3 regions of the Glaciecola punicea genome follow, and region 2 is predicted to be linked to each of the others. Evidence: predicted binding sites of a transcription regulator. Region 2 holds the regulator's gene; each other region holds the start of a gene.
The links. The regulator FNR, encoded in region 2, switches genes on or off when oxygen is low (the NO sensors DNR and NnrR bind a similar motif). The targets are predictions, from matches to a motif close to TTGATCTAGATCAA.

Region 1 (6,520 bases), on a different contig from region 2:
CTCTAGGCTTTTCCTTGTCTCCCCGAAGCGAAGGCGTAGTTTACCTATATTGATAAAACGATCAACTACTATTTGCAAAAAGTCGTGTATTTAATACCTTATGCTTAATTTTTGGGCGAAGCATCGTTATCTGAGTTTGCTTTCTCACTATTAGAGCTAGTATTCTCTTCGTCGGTTTGAAAATCAGCATCTTCTTTTGCTTCGCCAACTACATCTTCTAAGGTAACTTTGTCTACCGTCCTAAATGTATTAACCGGGCCTGCAATTGCATATAAGATAAATACAATGAATAAAACGAGAGAAGGTGCAGTTGCCACTATTATAAAGACCATCATTATAAGTAGTAGGGCAACAAATGGCACTTTACCGCTCCAGTCTACTTCTTTGAATGAATTGTACTTAAAATTGCTCACCATTAGTAAACCAGTTATACCGGTGATTATTGCCACAATCACGCCGTAATCATTACCGCCTATATCGTACTCCATACTTACCCACACCATACCCGAAATTAAGGCAGCAGCAGCAGGACTTGCTAAGCCTTGAAAATAGCGGTTGTCACTCATACCTATTTGAGTATTAAACCGCGCTAATCTCAGAGCAGCACACGCTACATATATGAATGCGGCTAACCAACCGAACTTACCTAATTCACTCAAACCAAAGTTATACGCGATTAAGGCTGGAGCAACACCAAAAGAAACCATATCGGCCATAGAGTCATATTCAGCACCAAAGGCAGATTGTGTATTTGTCATTCTGGCTACTCTGCCGTCGAGACCGTCAAATATCATGGCAACGAAGATAGCTATTGCCGCATTTTCAAACTGCCCGTTCATAGACATTACTACCGCATAAAAACCTGAAAATAGACCTGCCGTGGTCAATAAATTTGGCAACAAGTAAATACCGCGTGGTTTTGGGTTTGTCATAAAGTCTCCGAAGTTGAGTCACATGAGTATATCAAAAAATACTAAAACAATACTAGCTACCTTTTTCAGCAAATCAGTCGATACAATGTCAAGTCTGTCAATACAATTTAATAGAGCATTAAATAAAATTTTACCTAATTAACCATTGATTTTGAGCACAATTTAATTTTACTAATGCGTAAATATTATGCACGATGATGTCTTTTTTTTACAAAATTTGTGATTAGTAAATGAGATCAGAGTAAATAGTACCCATGCCAATGGTATTTAAAAGCTTAGCTAATATTTGTGTGTATGAAAATAAGATAGATGCCGCCTATATCTCTGTGCAGCAAGCGTTTGAGCTTTTACAAGGAAGACCCCGCAATCTGAAGTATCCTTTAATAAATAATAGTGATTCAAGGAAACCACGACCTAGGTCTTAGCTTACTTCACAAAGCTTAATAGAAGAATGCGCAAGATCCTGACGTGCAACATCATTTAGCGTATGCCTTATATAAGCTTCAAATAAATAATGAAAACCGTAAAATGATAAACGAACTGCCGAATAACTGTACTGAATTTGATAAAAGGTTAGATGCAATTACACTTAATAAATTTCTTTAACTACCTGTAATATAAAGAAATTTTATCGAATAATCTATATTATTGATAAATCCTGCTCTGTCGTTACTGCCAACTATTTTATTATAAATTGACCCTCTTCGTTGTAGTCTATATTTACTGTATCACTGCTTACAAGACTATCTTCAAGCAATGCTTGCGCCAACGGATTTTCTATATTCACTTGAATAGCTCTTTTCAGCGGTCTCGCACCATATGTGGGATCAAAGCCCGATTCAGCCAACTTATCAAGCGCTCTTGCTGATATCTCGAGCTGATAGCCCATCTCTGATAGTCGCTGACGCAGCCCATTTAACTGTATTTTAGCAATTGCTTTTATCTCTTGCATGCCTAAAGGATGAAACACTACAATGTCGTCTACACGATTAATAAACTCTGGCCTGAAATGCGTGCCTACAACCTGCATCACACTAGCTTTCATTTGCACATAGTTTTCTTCACCACTTTGCGCCTGAATAATGTCAGAGCCAAGGTTTGAAGTCATGATAATAATGGTATTTTTAAAGTTGACGGTACGCCCATGGCCATCGGTTAAACGACCATCATCTAATACCTGTAGCAGTATATTGAATACATCAGGATGCGCTTTTTCAACTTCGTCTAGCAAAATAACTGAATATGGCTTTCTCCTAACCGCTTCAGTTAGATAACCACCCTCTTCATAGCCAACGTAACCAGGGGGGGCGCCCACAAGTCTGCTAACTGAATGCTTTTCCATAAACTCGGACATATCAATTCGAATCATTGCCTCTTGAGTGTCAAACATAAAAGTTGCTAGTGCTTTACATAGCTCTGTTTTACCAACGCCCGTGGGGCCCAAAAACAATAAAGATCCCACCGGCTTGTCAGGATCTGCAAGGCCAGCGCGTGAGCGTCTAATCGCATTCGACACCGCTTTAACCGCTTCGGTCTGCCCAATCACTTGCCTAGCAATTGCAGCTTCCATGTTAATCAGCTTGTCTTTTTCACCGCCCAACATTTTTCTTACTGGAATGCCTGTCCAGCGACTAAGTACATCCGCTATTTCCACTTCGGTTACTTTGTTTTTAAGTAAGGTATTCTCGGTAATTTCATTTTGCGCAGCTTTCTCGAGCTTTTGCTCCAATGCAGGAATTTTGCCATACTGCAACTCTGACATTCGGCTTAAGTCGGAGGCTCTTCGGGCAATTTCTAAATCAAGCTTGGCTTGTTCTAAATCCGTCTTGATACCTTGGGTACCCTGCATTGCCTCTTTTTCTTTGTTCCAGACTTTTTCAAGTTCGGCGTATTTAATTTCGGCTTGCTCTCTTTCTAGCTCAATAATTTCTAATCGTTTGAGGCTGGCGGTGTCTGTCTCTTTGGCAAGCGCCTGTTCTTCCAATTTCAACTGAATTATTCTTCGTTCAAGCTTGTCCATTTCTTCTGGTTTTGAATCTATTTGCATACGAATACTGGATGCAGCTTCGTCAATTAAATCAATGGCTTTATCGGGTAGTTGTCGGTCACTAATATAGCGATTTGACAGACTCGCCGCTGCTACAATGGCAGGGTCTGTTATATCCACAGCGTGATGAAGCTCGTAACGCTCTTTTAGCCCGCGCAAAATAGCGATAGTGTCTTCTACCGACGGCTGCTCCACTAGTACCTTTTGAAAACGACGTTCAAGCGCGGCATCTTTTTCAATATACTGTCTATATTCGTCAAGTGTAGTGGCACCCACGCAGTGTAATTCACCCCTGGCTAATGCCGGTTTTAGCATATTCCCGGCATCCATTGCACCTTCACCTTTACCAGCGCCTACCATAGTGTGCAACTCGTCAATAAAAAGAATGACGCGCCCTTCTTCTCTTGCGAGTTCATTGAGGACAGATTTTAGGCGCTCTTCAAATTCGCCTCTATATTTTGCGCCCGCCAGTAACGAGCCCATATCGAGTGATAATACTCGCTTATTTTTTAAGCCTTCAGGCACCTCACCGTTAATAATTCTTTGCGCAAGTCCTTCAGCGATAGCGGTTTTACCTACACCGGGTTCACCAATAAGCACGGGGTTATTTTTGGTTCTTCTTTGTAAGACCTGAATGGTGCGGCGAATTTCATCGTCGCGCCCTATTACTGGGTCAAGTTTACCTTGTTCGGCGCGTTCGGTTAAGTCGGTTGTATATTTTTCGAGGGCTTGACGAACGTCTTCAGCATTCTGATCGGTCACTTTTTGGCCGTTTCTAACATGGTCTATTGCCTGTTCTACTTTAACTTTGGTCAAGCCTAGCTTGATTAGCAATTGGCCTAAAGCACTTTTGTCATCGACGGCCGCAAGCACAAATATTTCAGAAGTGATGAAATCGTCTTTACGCTGCTGGGCTACTTTATCGCAGGTATTTAATAAACGAATGGTGTCACGACCTAGCTGAACGTCGGCCTCTGCACCTTGTATTTTAGGCAACTTGTCAACGCTTTCATTTAGTGACGAACGTAGACTATTCAAATTTATACCAGTGTGTTCAAGCAGCGCGCGTATGCCTGTGCCTTGCTGATTTAGCATGGCCGACATTAAGTGAATTGGCTCTATGTATTGATTGTCACGTCCAAGCGCAAGAGACTGCGCATCTGAAATGGCAATTTGAAATTTACTTGTAAATTTATCTAAACGCATCTTAAGCTCTCCAATATTTCCTAAGCTCAGGTATGGGTATTGATAAAAGACAATTCAAGTGAGCACACTATCTTAAGTTAGCGCTAACTTGATGTACGTCACTTTTGTCAAAGTTTAACGTAGGCATAAATCACCGCTAGACGCGCAACACAACCGTCGCCATACGGCCCGTTTGCTGCAAACCTTGATGACTCGCACGGCGATGTGAGAAACAATATTCACTAGAATATGTACAAATTGGGGACTTTTGAATAGTCGGTACTTTTAAATCTGCCAGCAGCTTGCGCGCTATTTGCGCAAGGTCTACGTGATACTTGCCCGCCGTAGCGGCTGGAAGTATCGCATCTTTATAATTCGAAAACTGTGCAATTATATCATCAGAAATGTGAAAGTGAGCCGGTGAGATACTTGGACCTATCCATACCGTAAGCGAGGTTTTATCACTGAATTTAGTAACCGTTTCATTCAAAACACCATTAAGTAAACCTCGCCAACCAGCGTGGATCGCCGCTATTTGACCGCTTTTTGTACATGCAATTATAATCGGTAAGCAATCGGCGGTCATTACCGCCAGTGGTGTATTAATACGCGTAGAATATATCGCGTCGCATGCAGCATTGCTGGTGGGTGAAATCGCGCTGTCATAATCCGAAATAACATTACTGTGCTGCTGATTTAGCCACTTAATAGGCGCTATTAATGGCAGCTTAGCTGATGTGCTTATGTTAAGCGCCTGCTGCACAATGATAGCGTGTAAAAGCTGTCTATTTGTTGCCACGCGGTGTTCGTTGTCTTGCACATGCATGGCTAGATTAAACGATTTATACGCGTCGTCGCTCACCCCGCCCTGCACGCTGGTGGTGAAACAAAACACATTAGGCGCTAGCGCCTCTTCAGGTAAGAACAACATCTTAGGATACTACCATTGCTGCGGCATATCGTGCAGCGCTAAGTCTTTTTTCATTTCAACCAAAAGCGCCTCGAAGTCGCTGGGAATTGGCACTTCCCATGTCATAACCTTCCCTGTTGTAGGATGACTCAGACTAAGCTTGATGGCATGTAAGGCCTGTCGTTTAAAGCCACGCAGCATGGTAATGAATTCTTCACTTGCGTTTTTGGGCAATCTTGGCCGACCACCATAGTGAATATCACCGACAATGGGATGATTTATATATGTCATGTGCACTCTTATTTGGTGAGTACGGCCAGTTTCAAGTTTTAACCGTAAATGGGTATGTGCTCTGTATTTATGTTTTACGCGATAATGAGTAACTGCAGGCTTACCGCTTTCTCTTACGTCCATTAAGGTGCGTTTCGTTTGATGGCGCCCTATGTTGGCTTCTACTGTTCCTCCGGCAATCATATTGCCAAGCACAACAGCCTCATATTCACGCCCCATTATACGCTCTTGTAACTGATTAACTAAGCTGGTTTGTGCGCTTAAGGTTTTGGCCACGACCATAAGGCCTGTTGTGTCTTTATCGAGTCGATGCACAATGCCGGCACGTGGGATTTTTTCAATGGCCGGATAATGACTTAATAGTGCATTGAGAATAGTGCCAGACGGATTGCCTGCGCCAGGGTGCACAACAAAATTGGCAGGTTTGTTAATAACCAAAATATCATCGTCTTCATATACAATATTTAAAGTTATTTCTTGCGCTTCATTAAACACCTGCACTGCTTGCTCGGCAGAAATAACGATCTCTTCACCGCCTTTTAGCTTTAGCCTTGGGGTAAGCACAACTTGCGCATTTATAGTGACGCTGCCCTCTAAAATCCATTCTTTCAGCTTGGAACGTGAATATTCAGGGAACAAACGCGCAATAGACTGGTCTAGTCTGGTATCATAGTGCTCATCGGGCACTATTGCGTTTAACGATATTAAATTGACTTGTTGACTCATAAACACGATCATTGGCAAAAATTGAAGCGTAGTATATCAAGCCTTCAACGTAATTGCTTTACCGATAGCACAAAAGACAGCGAGCAGACATAAAAACCCTGTTAAGCGTTATTGAAAATTATAAATCACATTAAATGAGTAATTCTAAAACATGATAAAGCGCAAAAAATTGTTCACCGGACTCATCGCAATAACGATTGTTTTGTCCCTCACCGCTTGCTCAAACGTTGAAGATGAACAACGCCAGTTAATAGCAAATCAGGGCCCTACAGCATTATACAAGCAAGCCAAAAACAATATGGAAATAGGAAACTTTTCTGCTGCGGCCCAAATACTAAGCAGTATTGATTCAAAGTTCCCATTTGGGCCTTTGTCTCATCAAGTTCAGTTAGATTTGATTTATGCACATTATAAAAGCGGTGATATAGA
Region 2 (6,520 bases):
ATTTAAATTTAATCCCTAATTAAACGGCCGCTTTTTACAAGCGGCACAAGGTATATTAAGAGTCGTTAATGAGCATCGTAATAACATCTGGTCACTGCTTTCACTGCGGTTTGCCCAATACCGAAGGCAACGCGTTCCCTACTACAATTCAATCTATTCTTCACCATATGTGCTGCCCTGGCTGTCAAGCGGTTTCCCAAGCCATTGTTGAAAACGGTTTGGAAAGTTATTACGAGTTTCGTACAGAGCCTGCTGCTCGAGGCGACGCAGCGCTTGACAATACTATGTCAAAATTGGCGGTTTACGACGAACCTGAGCTGCAAGAAGAATTTGTGTTTGAGGAAGGTAAATATAAATCTATTCAGCTAACAGTTGAAGGTATAACCTGCGCTGCTTGTGGTTGGTTAATTGAAAAACAGTTGGCTAAATTAGACGGTATAAAGCAGGTATCGGTAAACGTGTCATCTCGCAGAGCGATGATTAGTTGGGATGAAAGCTTATTAAAGCTGTCGGGTGTGCTGTCTAGGCTAAAGTCGGTTGGATACGAGTCTTTACCTTTTCAGCCTGATCGACATGAGGCTTCTTATAAAAAAGAACAAAAAGCGTTTATTAAAAAGTTAGGTCTTGCAGGCATAATGACTATGCAAGTTATGATGTTGGCTATGGGGCAATATTTCGATGTATTAGGCAGTCTTGAAGATGAAACGGTGTCTTTTTTCAACGCGGTAAGTTTACTGCTGACGACGCCAGTCGTGTTATATTCAGGCAGTATTTTTTATGTGAGTGCATTTAAAGCGCTGATGGCGCGCACGGTTAATATGGATGTACCTGTAACAATTGCTATCGTAGCCACTTATATAGCCGGCATACGAGTGGTAAATAAAAACACGGGTGAAGTATATTTTGAATCCATCTGTATGTTCATATTTTTCTTGTTAATAGGACGCTACTTAGAACATCGAGCACGCCATAAAGCATCGCTTACTTCTGCCAATATGCTAAAACTTATCCCCGTTACTGCGCAAAAGCAAACAGCAGATGGCTTTGTGTCAGTATTGGCAAAACAGCTCGTTAAAGACGATATAGTGTTAGTGAAAGCAGGTGAAACAGTGCCAGTAGACGGTCAGATTACTGAAGGCAGAAGTTATTTTGATGAATCTATGTTGACTGGTGAATTTGAACCTGTGGTAAAAACGGTCGGTCAGCGAATCTATGCAGGCTCGCTTAACCAACAAGACTCTATTGTAATGGAGGTAGAAGCCTCTGTTAAATATGCGATGATGAACCAAATACTGCGCTTGCAAGAATTGGCAATGGCGAATAAACCCAAAGTAGCTGCAATTGCTGACAAACTATCCCGCTATTTTGTGGTGGTGGTGCTTGTTATAGCAGCTTTAACTTATTCGTACTGGACGATGCAAAACGATCCGCATGCGTTTTGGATTGCTATTTCAATCTTAATTGCTACCTGTCCTTGCGCACTCAGCTTGGCCACGCCTTCAGCGTTAACGTGCGCCATGGCGAAACTTAACGAACTGGGAATATTGCTCAAAAGAGCTGATGCTTTAGAGCAATTGACACAAACCACCGACATTGTGTTTGATAAAACCGGCACACTGACTCGCGGAGAATTTGCAATTGCACGCACGTGGATAAACCCAATCAGTGAAACTCACTTTGATATCCAAAAAGACACTGTTAAACCCTATGTAATGGCATTAACTAACTGCATAGAGTCTCGCTCAGAGCATCCTATTTCGAAAGCTTTCGAGCGTTATATACACGACAATAATGATACTGAATTTTCAAGTAACGATTTCTCAATAAGTGATTATACCGTGAGTATTGGCGAAGGGGTCAAGACTGCCGTAAATCAACAGCATTATCTGTTAGGCAGTCAATCAATGATATTATCTTCACTAAATGCGCCACTAAGCCGTGAAATTGGTGAGGCAATTAAAGGTGCAAATGTACTGCTGTCGTCGGGTGGCGTTGTATTAGCCGCTTTTTGGGTAACGGATACAGTGCATCCAGACGCCTTAGATATTGTGCGCCAGCTGTCGCAGCATGAGCTCACCATCTTAAGCGGTGACACACAGGTAAATGTAAACAGCATTGCCATCGAATTAGGTATCAAAAATGCGGTGGGTAATAGCACCCCAAAAGACAAACTCGACTATATTGGCAAGTTACAGGCAGATAAAAAGCGCGTAGTAATGTTAGGCGACGGCATAAACGATGCACCTGTATTGGCGGCGGCGGATGTCTCAATAGCGGTTGGCAATGCCTCTGATTTGGCCAAGAACGCTGCTGATGTCATACTGCTTAATCCAAAGCTACAGTCGGTGGTAGATGTGCTTACGATGGCTAAACGGACAAAACGCAAAATCAAACAAAATATAGCTTGGTCTTTAGGCTATAACATTTCGGTGTTACCATTTGCCGTCGTGGGTTGGTTAACACCATGGCAGGCAGCGCTTGGCATGTCGTTAAGCTCTATAATTGTGGTTTATAACTCAACCCGGCTGATGCGTTAAATGTCTAATGAATACTGTTTAATAAGGGCAATGCGATGAGAACTAAATAATGAGCATAATTTATGTATTAATACCGCTGGCAATTATTATAGTAGCTATAGCCATTGCTATATTCTTTTGGGCGGTAAAATCTAATCAGTTCGATGATTTAGAACGTCAGGGCTACAGTATTTTGTTTGATGACGACATACAGCAAAATAACACAAATAGCGCGAAATCAAGCACTAACAAAAGTGTTGAAAATGACGACGCTGATTTAGACAAAGCTTCTTCAACAGGTGAAGCCAACAGTAAAAGCAAAACGCCCATCAATAAAAGCAAGTCATAGTGTCAGAGTATATTTATTTATCGGCTTTTCTGATTGGCTTGGCAGGAGGTGTTCATTGTATTGGAATGTGCGGTGGTATTGCAGGTGCCTTTACCTTTGCTATTCCTAAAAATAAATCCCATACCCCTTATATAGCATGCTATAACGCAGGCAGAGTATTTTCGTATACTATTGCAGGCGCGGTAACTGGGTGGCTCGGCAGCTTGTTTACTTCCTCTGTTGTAACCGGGTTGTTAATACTACAAAGCCTAAGTATTGTTTTTTTATTGCTGTTGGCACTTTATATTAGTGACTTGTATAAAGGCTTAATACACTTTGAAAAAGCAGGTGCTCGTTTATGGCGACGCTTAGCCCCTGTCGCTAAAAAACTAATCCCATTTAAGAGCCCTGCCCATACCTTCCTATATGGCATGGTATGGGGTTGGCTACCCTGTGGTTTAGTATACTCCGCGCTCACCTGGTCTTTAGCTAGCGGTAGCTTTTTACAAGGCGGACTGTTTATGCTTTGTTTCGGGATAGGGACACTACCAGCGCTGGTAGCGTCTAGTATGGGAGCGAGTTTTTTAATCCCAATTCTGCAGCACAAAGCAACACGATTAGGTATTGCCGGCATATTGTTCTTGTTTGCGCTATATTTGATTGTCGATTTATTCAAGGGTGTGGCATTATAATGAATAATAAACCGTAAAAAGGAATTAGCATTTATGTCTAACACTGAAGTCGCTATTAACTGTCAAAGCTGTAGCTTTAGCCATTTATGCCTGCCTGTTAGCCTGAACGAACAAGAACTTGAATCTTTAGATGATATTATTGAACGCAAAAGGCCTTTGCATAAAAATGACAAACTCGTTAATGCAGGCGATAAATTCCACTCCTTATATGCAGTCCGTTCTGGTTCGTTTAAATCCTACATTAGCGATAAAAATGGTGTTGAACAGCTCACAAGCTTTCATTTTCCAGGTGATATCATAGGTTTCGATGCGCTTCAAAATGACATCCATCAGAGTAATACACAGGCGCTAGAAACGGCTATGGTATGCGAGCTACATTATGAAACACTTGATCAAGTGGCCAGCCAGTACCCAAAGCTTAGGAAACAAATTATGCGTTTTATGAGTTCTGAAATAAAACACGACCAAGAGTTTATGATGCTGCTCAGTAAGCGAAGCGCTGAAGAGAAACTGCTGTATTTTATTAATCACTTATCGCAGCGTTTTAATGAGCGAGGGTACTCAGCCAAGCAATTTAATCTACCAATGACCAGAAGTGAAATTGGTAATTATTTAGGTTTAACGGTTGAAACAATTTCGAGATTATTAACGCGTTTTCAAAAAGACGGATTAATTCAAGTTAACGGCAAGTTAATCACCATTACCAACTTTGATGGTGTGCAGCAGCATATTCGCTAATGCAGCAGCATATTTGCTATGAACGATATCAAAATTAGCGAAAGAAAACCGTTAACTGCGCGACCAACATAGAGACAACATGAAAATAGGATTAGCATTAGGCGCAGGTGCAGCCAGAGGTTGGGCCCACATTGGCATCATCAAAGCCCTGCAAGATCTCGGCGTGAAGATTGACGTGGTAGCCGGCTGTTCCATAGGCGCATACGTGGGGGCAGCATTCGCTAGCGGTAAACTAGACGAACTGGAAGAATGGGCTTTTACGCTGTCTGAATGGCAGGTATTTAGCCTATTGGGAATAGGCTTTAAGCGCGGCGGCCTAGCCAGTGGTCAAAAAGTTTTTATTAAGCATAAAGAAGAATTTTGTGCGCCTACATTTGAAGAAATGAACATTCCGTTTACGGCCGTTGCTACCGATTTATATTCGGGTAAAGAAGTGGTGTTCAATCAAGGCGAAGTGAACGATGCTATTAAAGCATCCTGCGCTATTCCTGCTCTTTTTCCGCCTGTAGAACATGAGGGTCGTTGGCTTGTAGATGGCGCGGTAGTAAATCCCGTACCAGTGAATCAATGCAGGCAATTAGGCGCTGATTTTGTCATTGCGATTAATTTAAGCGCTGACTTTAGACCACAGCTAATTGAAAAGTTTGAAAAGGAACACCAAGCGAATCAGCTCAAAACCGACAAACTCTTGGGTAATGCCAGCGGTGGCCTCGTGAAGCAGTGGTTCTCTCCTGATCCTAAGCCAAATAAACTGCAGGCACCGGGTATTGTGAGTGTAATGAGTAGCTCACTGGAAATTTTACAGGCTAGGGTAACCCGTTCTCGTTTGGCAGGCGATCCGCCTGACCTTCTTATTGAGCCTCAGTTAAGGGATGTGAGCTTGTTGGAGTTTCACCGCGCCCAAGAGCTATCTCAAAAAGGCCGAGACGCAGTCAACAGATTAGCGCAGCAAATAGAGTTTCAATTAAATTTAGTAGGAAAGTCGGACAGAACAGAAGGCACCGATAAGAAAGCCCTACTAATACAGTAAAGCCATTATAAAATAGGCTTAACGACTTGTTTTAGCCGTAATACGTAAAGGGACGCTTGGTAATATCACGTTGTTTAATATTGGCAGTTCGTTAGAACTCAATATTAGCTTGCCATCCTTTATTTGCATGCCATTAGACAGCGCTGCCGTTAAGTTTTTGTCTTTAAATTGAATCGTTAAACCGTCAACTTCGGGCATCATAAACGACATAAAACCACCGATATCATCAAAAAATGTGGCGAACTGGTCATACAATAAATCTAACTCTTGGCTCGTATAACTAGATTTTACATGCTCTGGTTTTGTCTCTAACTGTACCGATATATCACAAATGTTAGAGGGCTCTGTTAAATCGAGGATGACAACGGCGTCTGCGAGCCTAAGTGCCCTTTCAGATGGCAATGTAAATCGATATTCCGGCGTAATTTCTATAGGGATTTGCTGTTTTTCAGTGCTGATTCTTGCACTGTTTATTTGGCATAATGATTTGGTCCGAATATTCATAAATCCAAATGCGAACTGCAGCGCATTCGTTTCTTGTGAATCCAATTTTTTAACATGGCTGTAAAACGTTTTGTAAGCAACTTGTAATTCTTCAGATTTTGCCGTTTTTGACGCACTTAGCGACATTATTACTATTGTTAAGCTTATCGCAAAGGTCTTGCCTATTCTTACAATCATGGATTAATTAATTCCTCGTTTATTCTCATCATATGGTGTAGTTCATCAATATATTCTTCACCGCGCTCAGAATATCTGATCAAACCTTCGGCCATTGCGTGCGCGGTAATTGGTTTTTGATTCATGCGTGATTTTTCGCGTATTCTACGCATGTCTTTGTATGCAGGATGACTATTTAGATTTCTCATGTAGGCATACATGGCACTGGAGAGGTCATCGAACTTGGCCACTTCGTGAGCTGCACCGTCGGGGCGTCTGCTCGGCACGAAGCCGCAGCCTTCTCTGAAACACCATAAACCAAAAAAGTTGTACCCTTTTGTGGCAAAACGTGAGGTGCCCCAGCCTGATTCATTTGCGGTTTGCACAAGTACTAATTCGACTGGTATTATATCAATTTTGCGAAATAGCTCTGTAAAAATAGCGTCAAATGATTGACTTGTGTCAACGCGGTACTCGTTTAATAACCAATCGAACTCCGCTTGCTGCTTGCGTGAAAAGTCTTCCCCTGCTAGCTGTTTCGCCTGCAAGCCCTGCA
Region 3 (6,520 bases), on a different contig from region 2:
TCGTGTCGCCCTTTCGTAATAATGTCAGCCGCATTGCCGTTTATATCAACCGTTTTACCTGAAATACTGATACTTGAGGTCGGTTTTAATGCCAATTGTACTAGCACTTCTTGACCCGTGCTGATACCACCTAGAACTCCCCCAGCATGATTTGTGTAGAAGCCCTTGGGAGAAATTTCGTCGCGGTGGTCGGTGCCTTTTTGTGTTACCACGTCAAAACCATCGCCGACTTCTACCCCTTTCACTGCGTTTATGCCCATCATGGCATGTGCAATGTCGGCGTCTAAACGATCAAACACAGGCTCACCTAGTCCCACGGGTACATTTGTTGCCGACACGCAAACTCTAGCACCTATGGAATTACCTTCCTTTTTTAGATCGCGTATGTATTGATCTAAGGCGGCTATTTTATCTTTGTCAGGGCAAAAGAAAGGGTTGGTATTCGTAACGTTGTGATCAACTTTGTCTATTACCACTGGACCAATTTGGGATATGTAGCCACGAATTTCTATACCAAACAACTGCTGTAAATATTTTTTAGCAATGCCGCCAGCTGCTACTCTAACCGCGGTCTCACGTGCAGATGAACGGCCGCCACCGCGATAGTCTCTTATACCAAATTTTTGTTGATAAGTGTAATCAGCATGGCCAGGTCTAAAACTGTCTTTAATGTTAGAATAGTCTTGACTGCGTTGGTCAATATTATTAATTAATAAACCAATGCTAGCGCCTGTCGTTTTACCTTCAAATACACCGGAAAGAATTTTCACCTCGTCGTCTTCACGTCTAGCGGTCGTATATTTTGAGGTACCTGGTTTACGTCGGTCCAAATCACCCTGCAAGTCCTCTTCATTAAGCTCAAGTCCAGGTGGGCAACCGTCCACCACGCCGCCAATAGCAAGTCCATGACTTTCACCAAAGGTGGTAACGCTAAACAATTTACCAAAGGTATTTCCTGACATCGCTAGTTTCCTTTTTAAATATGAATGTGTTTTAGAGTTTGTTTAACAACGGGAGTTGTGCTGTTAATTGGCTTTTATTGAGCGCAAATATACCATTACCACCATGCGTTAACTTGCACCAATGCACGCTAAAAGCGCCAAAACGCTGGGCAAAGTTCACTTCACTGTTGCCAACTTCCACGAACAACCAAGCGTTGTCCGACATATATTGGGCTACTTGTTTCAAGAGTGCGAGGGTTAAATCAAGGCCATCTTCACCTGACGCAAGCGCTGATTCAGGCTCATGTAAATATTCGCGCGGAAGATCTTGCATGTCGTACGCATCTACATAAGGCGGATTTACCACTATTAAATCATATTTTTGCGCGCCCAAATTTGAAAACAAGTCAGACTGCATAGGAAACACTCTATCTTGAATTTGGTATTGTTCAATGTTAATTGACGCCACATCAAGCGCATCTTCGTCTATATCCACCGCATCTACTTGAGCATGGACAAAGTGCTGCGCTAGCGCAATAGCGATACAGCCACTTCCTGTGCACATATCTAAAATAAAGGCTGGAGGCACAGAATCTTGTAAATAGTCTGAAAATTTACTTTCGATTAATTCAGCGAAGGGGGAGCGTGGGATCAATGCGCGTTCGTCAATGTAAAATGGCATCCCTGCAAACCAAGCTTGATTGCTTAAATACGGCAGTGGAATAGCGTCTTCACAGCGCGCTTTTATCCAGCTAAACACCAGTGCTTTCTCTGCTGGCGTCAGTCGGCAGCTGTAAAATACTTGTTGCTCTTGCACACTAATATCTAAAGGCAGTGAAAGTGCTGTAAAAACGAGTCGGTGAGACTCCTGCCACGCGTTTTGAGTACCATGGCCAAAATAAACGTCATGGTGGTTACACTGTGAGATGGCAAAACGGATATAGTCTATAATGCTATTAAGAGATTGAGTAACCTGCTCTTGATTATTCAAGGCTGATATTATGTCATGATCTTGCAGCGTTTTGTAAGGTCTTGGCGCTTGATTAGCTTCATGCATGAATTATTAACTACTTAATTGGGCTATTTAACGAATGGTATGTTGCGTATAATATCGAAAAATGACTAAACATGCTGTTAATAATATTCACATGAGCAAAAAAAACGACGAGCCTTTAGATTTTTCTACTTTGTTTAAAGACGCAAAGCCCGTTAGCCATAATCAATATGTGCTGACAAATGAAGAGCGTAAACAAAAGCGCACAAAAGAAAGTCGTTTGAGAATGGCTAAGAAGGAGGCTAGTGCACAAAAAATGTCATTAGCACAATTGTCTTCTTCGGATTATTTACAGCACAGTGCCAGTGTAGAGCTTTCAGATATATTTGAAGCACATTGGGATGATGATAAACCTATTAGATATTATCGAAAAGATGCTGCCATTAACTATCAAAGCGAGTTCAAACTGCCCTTAACGTTTAGCAACAAAGACATGCTTAAGAAGCTAAGTATGGGCTATTTTACACCTGAAATTGAGATAGACCTACACGGCCAAACTGGACAGCAGGCAAAAGCAGAAATCTTGGCCGTTATTTTTGAGGCAAAGAAGCGTCACTTTGCATGCATCGGCATTATCCACGGACATGGCAATGGCACACTTAAACGAAAAGTGCCTAATTGGCTTGTACAGCACCCTGACGTGGCAGGATTTGTTCAGGCACCTAGAGAGTATGGCGGCAAAGCAGGCCTACTTGTGTTAATCGGCATTGACTTTCAAGCCTATAAGCCTGAGTAGAAATTGACCGCTCGTTTAACTTACTTAATGTAAACATCTGTTCGTAATCTTGCGAAAACCATTCAACTATTAGCTATAAACCATTTTTAGCGTTATGAATAAACAGATACGCATAATACGCCGCCATTACTATCATAATTACAATACCTAAAATTGAACCCCAAACAACCGGATCTGAAAAAACTAAGTTCCACATAATGATCACCTCACGTTTGCTAATAAATTAAAATTAGTCAATGGAGTTATTGTAATTAAAACGAGGAATAAGTTACTGATCTAGATCAAAGATTTTACCGATACGAGCAAGTACTATGTGAATAGCCGCATAAACCAGCCCCTATCAAGATCGTCTTCGCAGTTTCTAAGCTGCGCTGCGTACCGAAGTGAGCGTTCATCAACTTTTTTAGCGACACCATAAAGCCATGCCTTTTTACGATAGCTTTTACGTTTATAGCCCGACCATCCTTCGTGATAATTTAAATACTGCGTTTTTGCATCCCACTTCGAAACGTTATTAATAGTGTGGGTTTTGCTAATAAACCAGCCCATAAAGTCTATGGCGTCGTCAAAATCATCACGATCAGCGAAAGTGCGCCCGGTTTCTCGCTTGTAGTCTTCCCAGGTCTTGGTTTTTGCTTGCGCATAACCAAAGGCGCTGCTCGTGCGGCCCCATGGAATGAGCCCAAAGAGTATATAATCTCGGGGCGGTTTCGCATTATGACGAAAAGAGCTTTCCTGATACATCATGGCCATTGGCACGTGAATAGGTACACCCCATTTCTCACGCATGTCGGCGGCAGCATCAAACCAATCATCTTTTTCTTCAAAAATATAGCATAAATTCTCTCTTTGAGAAGGCTGAGTGGTGCTGCAAGCACCTAAGAAAAAAGCGCTAAGCAGTATGCATAAAAATAAATTTACTTTTTTTAATAACATGCGGAACTAATCACCTCCCTCTTACTCTTATTACTGTGTGCTACAAATGTTTTCCCTAAGTGTGTGTGTTGCCTGACGTGTTTAACGTCAGGCTTTTTTTTATCCGTCATTTTCCATGAACAGATAAGTCTCACTAAACACCTAAAGACTAATCTTAACGTCCTCAACGTTACATTTCGTGATCACACGCCACACGTTTACCAAAATAATCACTCACAAACTGGGTAAAATCTTTATCATCAGGAGACTCAATTTCTTTTTGTGCATTTTCTGACACTAGCGCCTCAGCAACAAAATCGGCCTTTGATAAATGAATATATGGAATATTATGCGCTTGCGCTTTATATTTCTTAGCCAACGCCATACCCAGTTCACCGTTGTCCATGTCATTATCAAGTAGTGTCTTTAGCCATTTTCCAGAGGGTGTAGTGGTAGGATCCATGAACTTTTCATATTGCTTATTCACCGCTTCAATGTGCACGCTTGTTTGTTTAGCTTCATCGAGTAGCACCGCTACTTTACGTAACTCTATGATAAGTTGCTGACCCCAGTCTTTGAGCAAAATAGGCTCACCGTTATTACTAAGCCGTAACGCTGGATCGCGACCTCTTTCGACTACGTCAGTGATATTTTGTTGACTAAGCGGCCTGCTGGCCTCATCAAACTTTTCTGAAGGCGCTAACAAACAATATACTAAAAACGTGTCTAAAAAATGAAACTGTTCAATATCAATGCCCACATTAGAGTAGGGGTTGACGTCTAACGAACGCACTTCTAAATAGCTTACGCCGCGATCTTGCAGGGCATTTGTTGGCATCTCTAATGATTTAGCTATTTGTTTTGGGCGTATAGGTGAATATAGCTCGTTCTCTATTTGCAATACGTTATCGTTAAGCTGCTGCCATCCATTTTGTTCATCGCAGCCTAAATGCGCATAGTCAGGTGCTTTTTTACCAATAGCCCCGCGTAGGCTGCTGACATAAGTACTCAAGTCGTTGTAGCAAATTTTCAAATTAGCCTGTGAGCTGCTCGTGTAGCCAAGGTCACTCATTCGAAGAGAGGTCGCATATGGCATATAAAGAGTGCCCTTACCTACTGTATCAAACTTATGTTTCACATCTTTATGCGCAATAAAAGAACTACATAACGCTGGAGAAGCACCATATAAATAGGGAATGATCCATGCAAAGCGCTTAAAATTGCGAATGAGCCCAAAATAATAATCAGACTGCGTGTCTTTGTTCCACGTTTCACCATGCAAATCGCACCACTGCTGCCAAAACTCGTCGGGTAGTGAAAAATTAAAGTGCACGCCTGAAATTACCTGCATCATGCTGCCGTAGCGATTATGCAACCCTTCCCTGTATACCTCTTTCATGCGTGCTATGTTCGAGCTGCCATACCGAGCAATCGGAATATCTGTGTGCTCATCAATAAAACAAGGCATACTCATAGGCCACAGGTACTGCTCGCCTATGGATTCATAGGTAAATTTATGAATATCGTTAAGCTGGCTAATGCTGGTAACAACGTCTGTTTCAGGCGGCGTAATAAACTCGAGCAATGATTCTGAAAAATCAGTGGTAATCCATGTATGAGTTAGTGCTGCCCCAAGCGCCTGAGGATGTGGCTCGCTGCTAATTGTGCCATTGTCGTTAACCCTTAAGGTCTCGCGCTCAATACCGTGTCTAATGTTACATAGCGCCTGCATAAAAGAAGGTGCAGAAACGGCAGCTAGTCTAGCTTCAAAACTTATTTGGTTGGTCGGCAAATTATTATTCTCTATAATTTATGGTACGGTTATGACGAAGCGCATGTGTGCTTCGATGTGTGCTCGCGAAGCGAGCCGTGCTTGCTAGGTCAGTTTTAACTTATTCGGGCACGTCTATTATTTCTATGTCTCTACCCAGCGGTCTTAGTGATTCTACCAATGTCGCAGCGTCTCCTACCACTAAAATATGCATTTTATCAGTATCAAGCCATTTATTCGCTAATGCATTGAGCTGCTCAGCATTTATATTTTGGATGATGGCTTGCTGCTGAGCTGGATACTCTTTGTTCAAACCCAAAGATAGCAGTCTCACCAAAAAACCTGCTTTTTGTCTTGGGGTTTCATATTTAAGGGCGTCAGACTGGCTGTAGGCATTTTTAAGAAAGCCTAACTCCTGAGCCGTCATGCCGGATGCGTTGAAGGTATCTATTTCTGTTATGAATTCTTCAATGCTTTGTCTTGTGAATTGGCTCGACACATCGGCAGACGCAATAAACTGACCCGTTTGTTTACCTCCCACAAATGCACTTCGGGCACCGTAGGTGAAGCCTTTGTCTTCGCGAAGATTTAAATTAATTCGACTGTTAAACATGCCCCCTAACGGAAAGTTCGCCAATGTTAATTTGAAATGCTCTTCGAAAGCATCAAAAACAGGCGCGTGACGAAAAATATTAATGACTGACTGCACGCTGCTCGGGTTATCAACAATATATAGCTTGCCTTTGCTTATGGTGGTGTCAATTGTAAAGCTTGGCAACTCATAGTTTTTGCCTTCCCACGATGATAAAAACGCGCTTAGCTGCAGCGTTTGAGCTTTGTTCATGTCACCCACCGCCACCATTGTTGCATGGTTTGGACGAATGTAATCATCATAGAACTGTTTTACATCATCAAGGGTAATTGCTTGAATACTTAACATGGTGCCATCGTCGGGCAAGCCTAATCTTGATTCGTTTGAATACAACAGCAGATTGCGACCGCGCGAGGCCAACACCGACGGATTTCGCAAGCTTTGCTGCATAGCGCCTAGGGTACGGCTTTTAATAAGGTCAAAGTCAGCCTGGGTAAATGCGGGGCGAAAT

Region 1: clpB (ATP-dependent chaperone ClpB) is a predicted target of FNR. The motif match lies at 4,274-4,287, and genes of this name have one in related genera.
Region 3: BAE46_RS14410 (DUF3149 domain-containing protein) is a predicted target of FNR. The motif match lies at 3,003-3,016, and genes of this name have one in related genera.

The regions. Positions count from the first base shown of each region.
Region 1 is NZ_LZXY01000008.1:140,524-147,043, reverse strand. It holds gene pssA (CDP-diacylglycerol--serine O-phosphatidyltransferase) at 105-932, opposite strand; gene clpB (ATP-dependent chaperone ClpB) at 1,612-4,185, opposite strand; gene pgeF (peptidoglycan editing factor PgeF) at 4,322-5,095, opposite strand; gene rluD (23S rRNA pseudouridine(1911/1915/1917) synthase RluD) at 5,105-6,091, opposite strand; gene BAE46_RS10825 (outer membrane protein assembly factor BamD) at 6,243-6,520, shown strand, end outside.
Region 2 is NZ_LZXY01000001.1:144,970-151,489, forward strand. It holds gene BAE46_RS00610 (FixH family protein) at 1-19, shown strand, start outside; gene BAE46_RS00615 (heavy metal translocating P-type ATPase) at 69-2,537, shown strand; gene ccoS (cbb3-type cytochrome oxidase assembly protein CcoS) at 2,587-2,865, shown strand; gene BAE46_RS00625 (sulfite exporter TauE/SafE family protein) at 2,865-3,536, shown strand; gene fnr (fumarate/nitrate reduction transcriptional regulator Fnr) at 3,543-4,274, shown strand; gene rssA (patatin-like phospholipase RssA) at 4,354-5,304, shown strand; gene BAE46_RS00640 (DUF2987 domain-containing protein) at 5,323-5,985, opposite strand; gene BAE46_RS00645 (glucosaminidase domain-containing protein) at 5,982-6,520, opposite strand, start outside.
Region 3 is NZ_LZXY01000012.1:69,859-76,378, reverse strand. It holds gene aroC (chorismate synthase) at 1-962, opposite strand, end outside; gene prmB (50S ribosomal protein L3 N(5)-glutamine methyltransferase) at 994-1,998, opposite strand; gene BAE46_RS12755 (Smr/MutS family protein) at 2,090-2,731, shown strand; gene BAE46_RS14410 (DUF3149 domain-containing protein) at 2,805-2,927, opposite strand; gene BAE46_RS12750 (transglycosylase SLT domain-containing protein) at 3,041-3,667, opposite strand; gene gshA (glutamate--cysteine ligase) at 3,837-5,438, opposite strand; gene BAE46_RS12740 (M16 family metallopeptidase) at 5,539-6,520, opposite strand, start outside.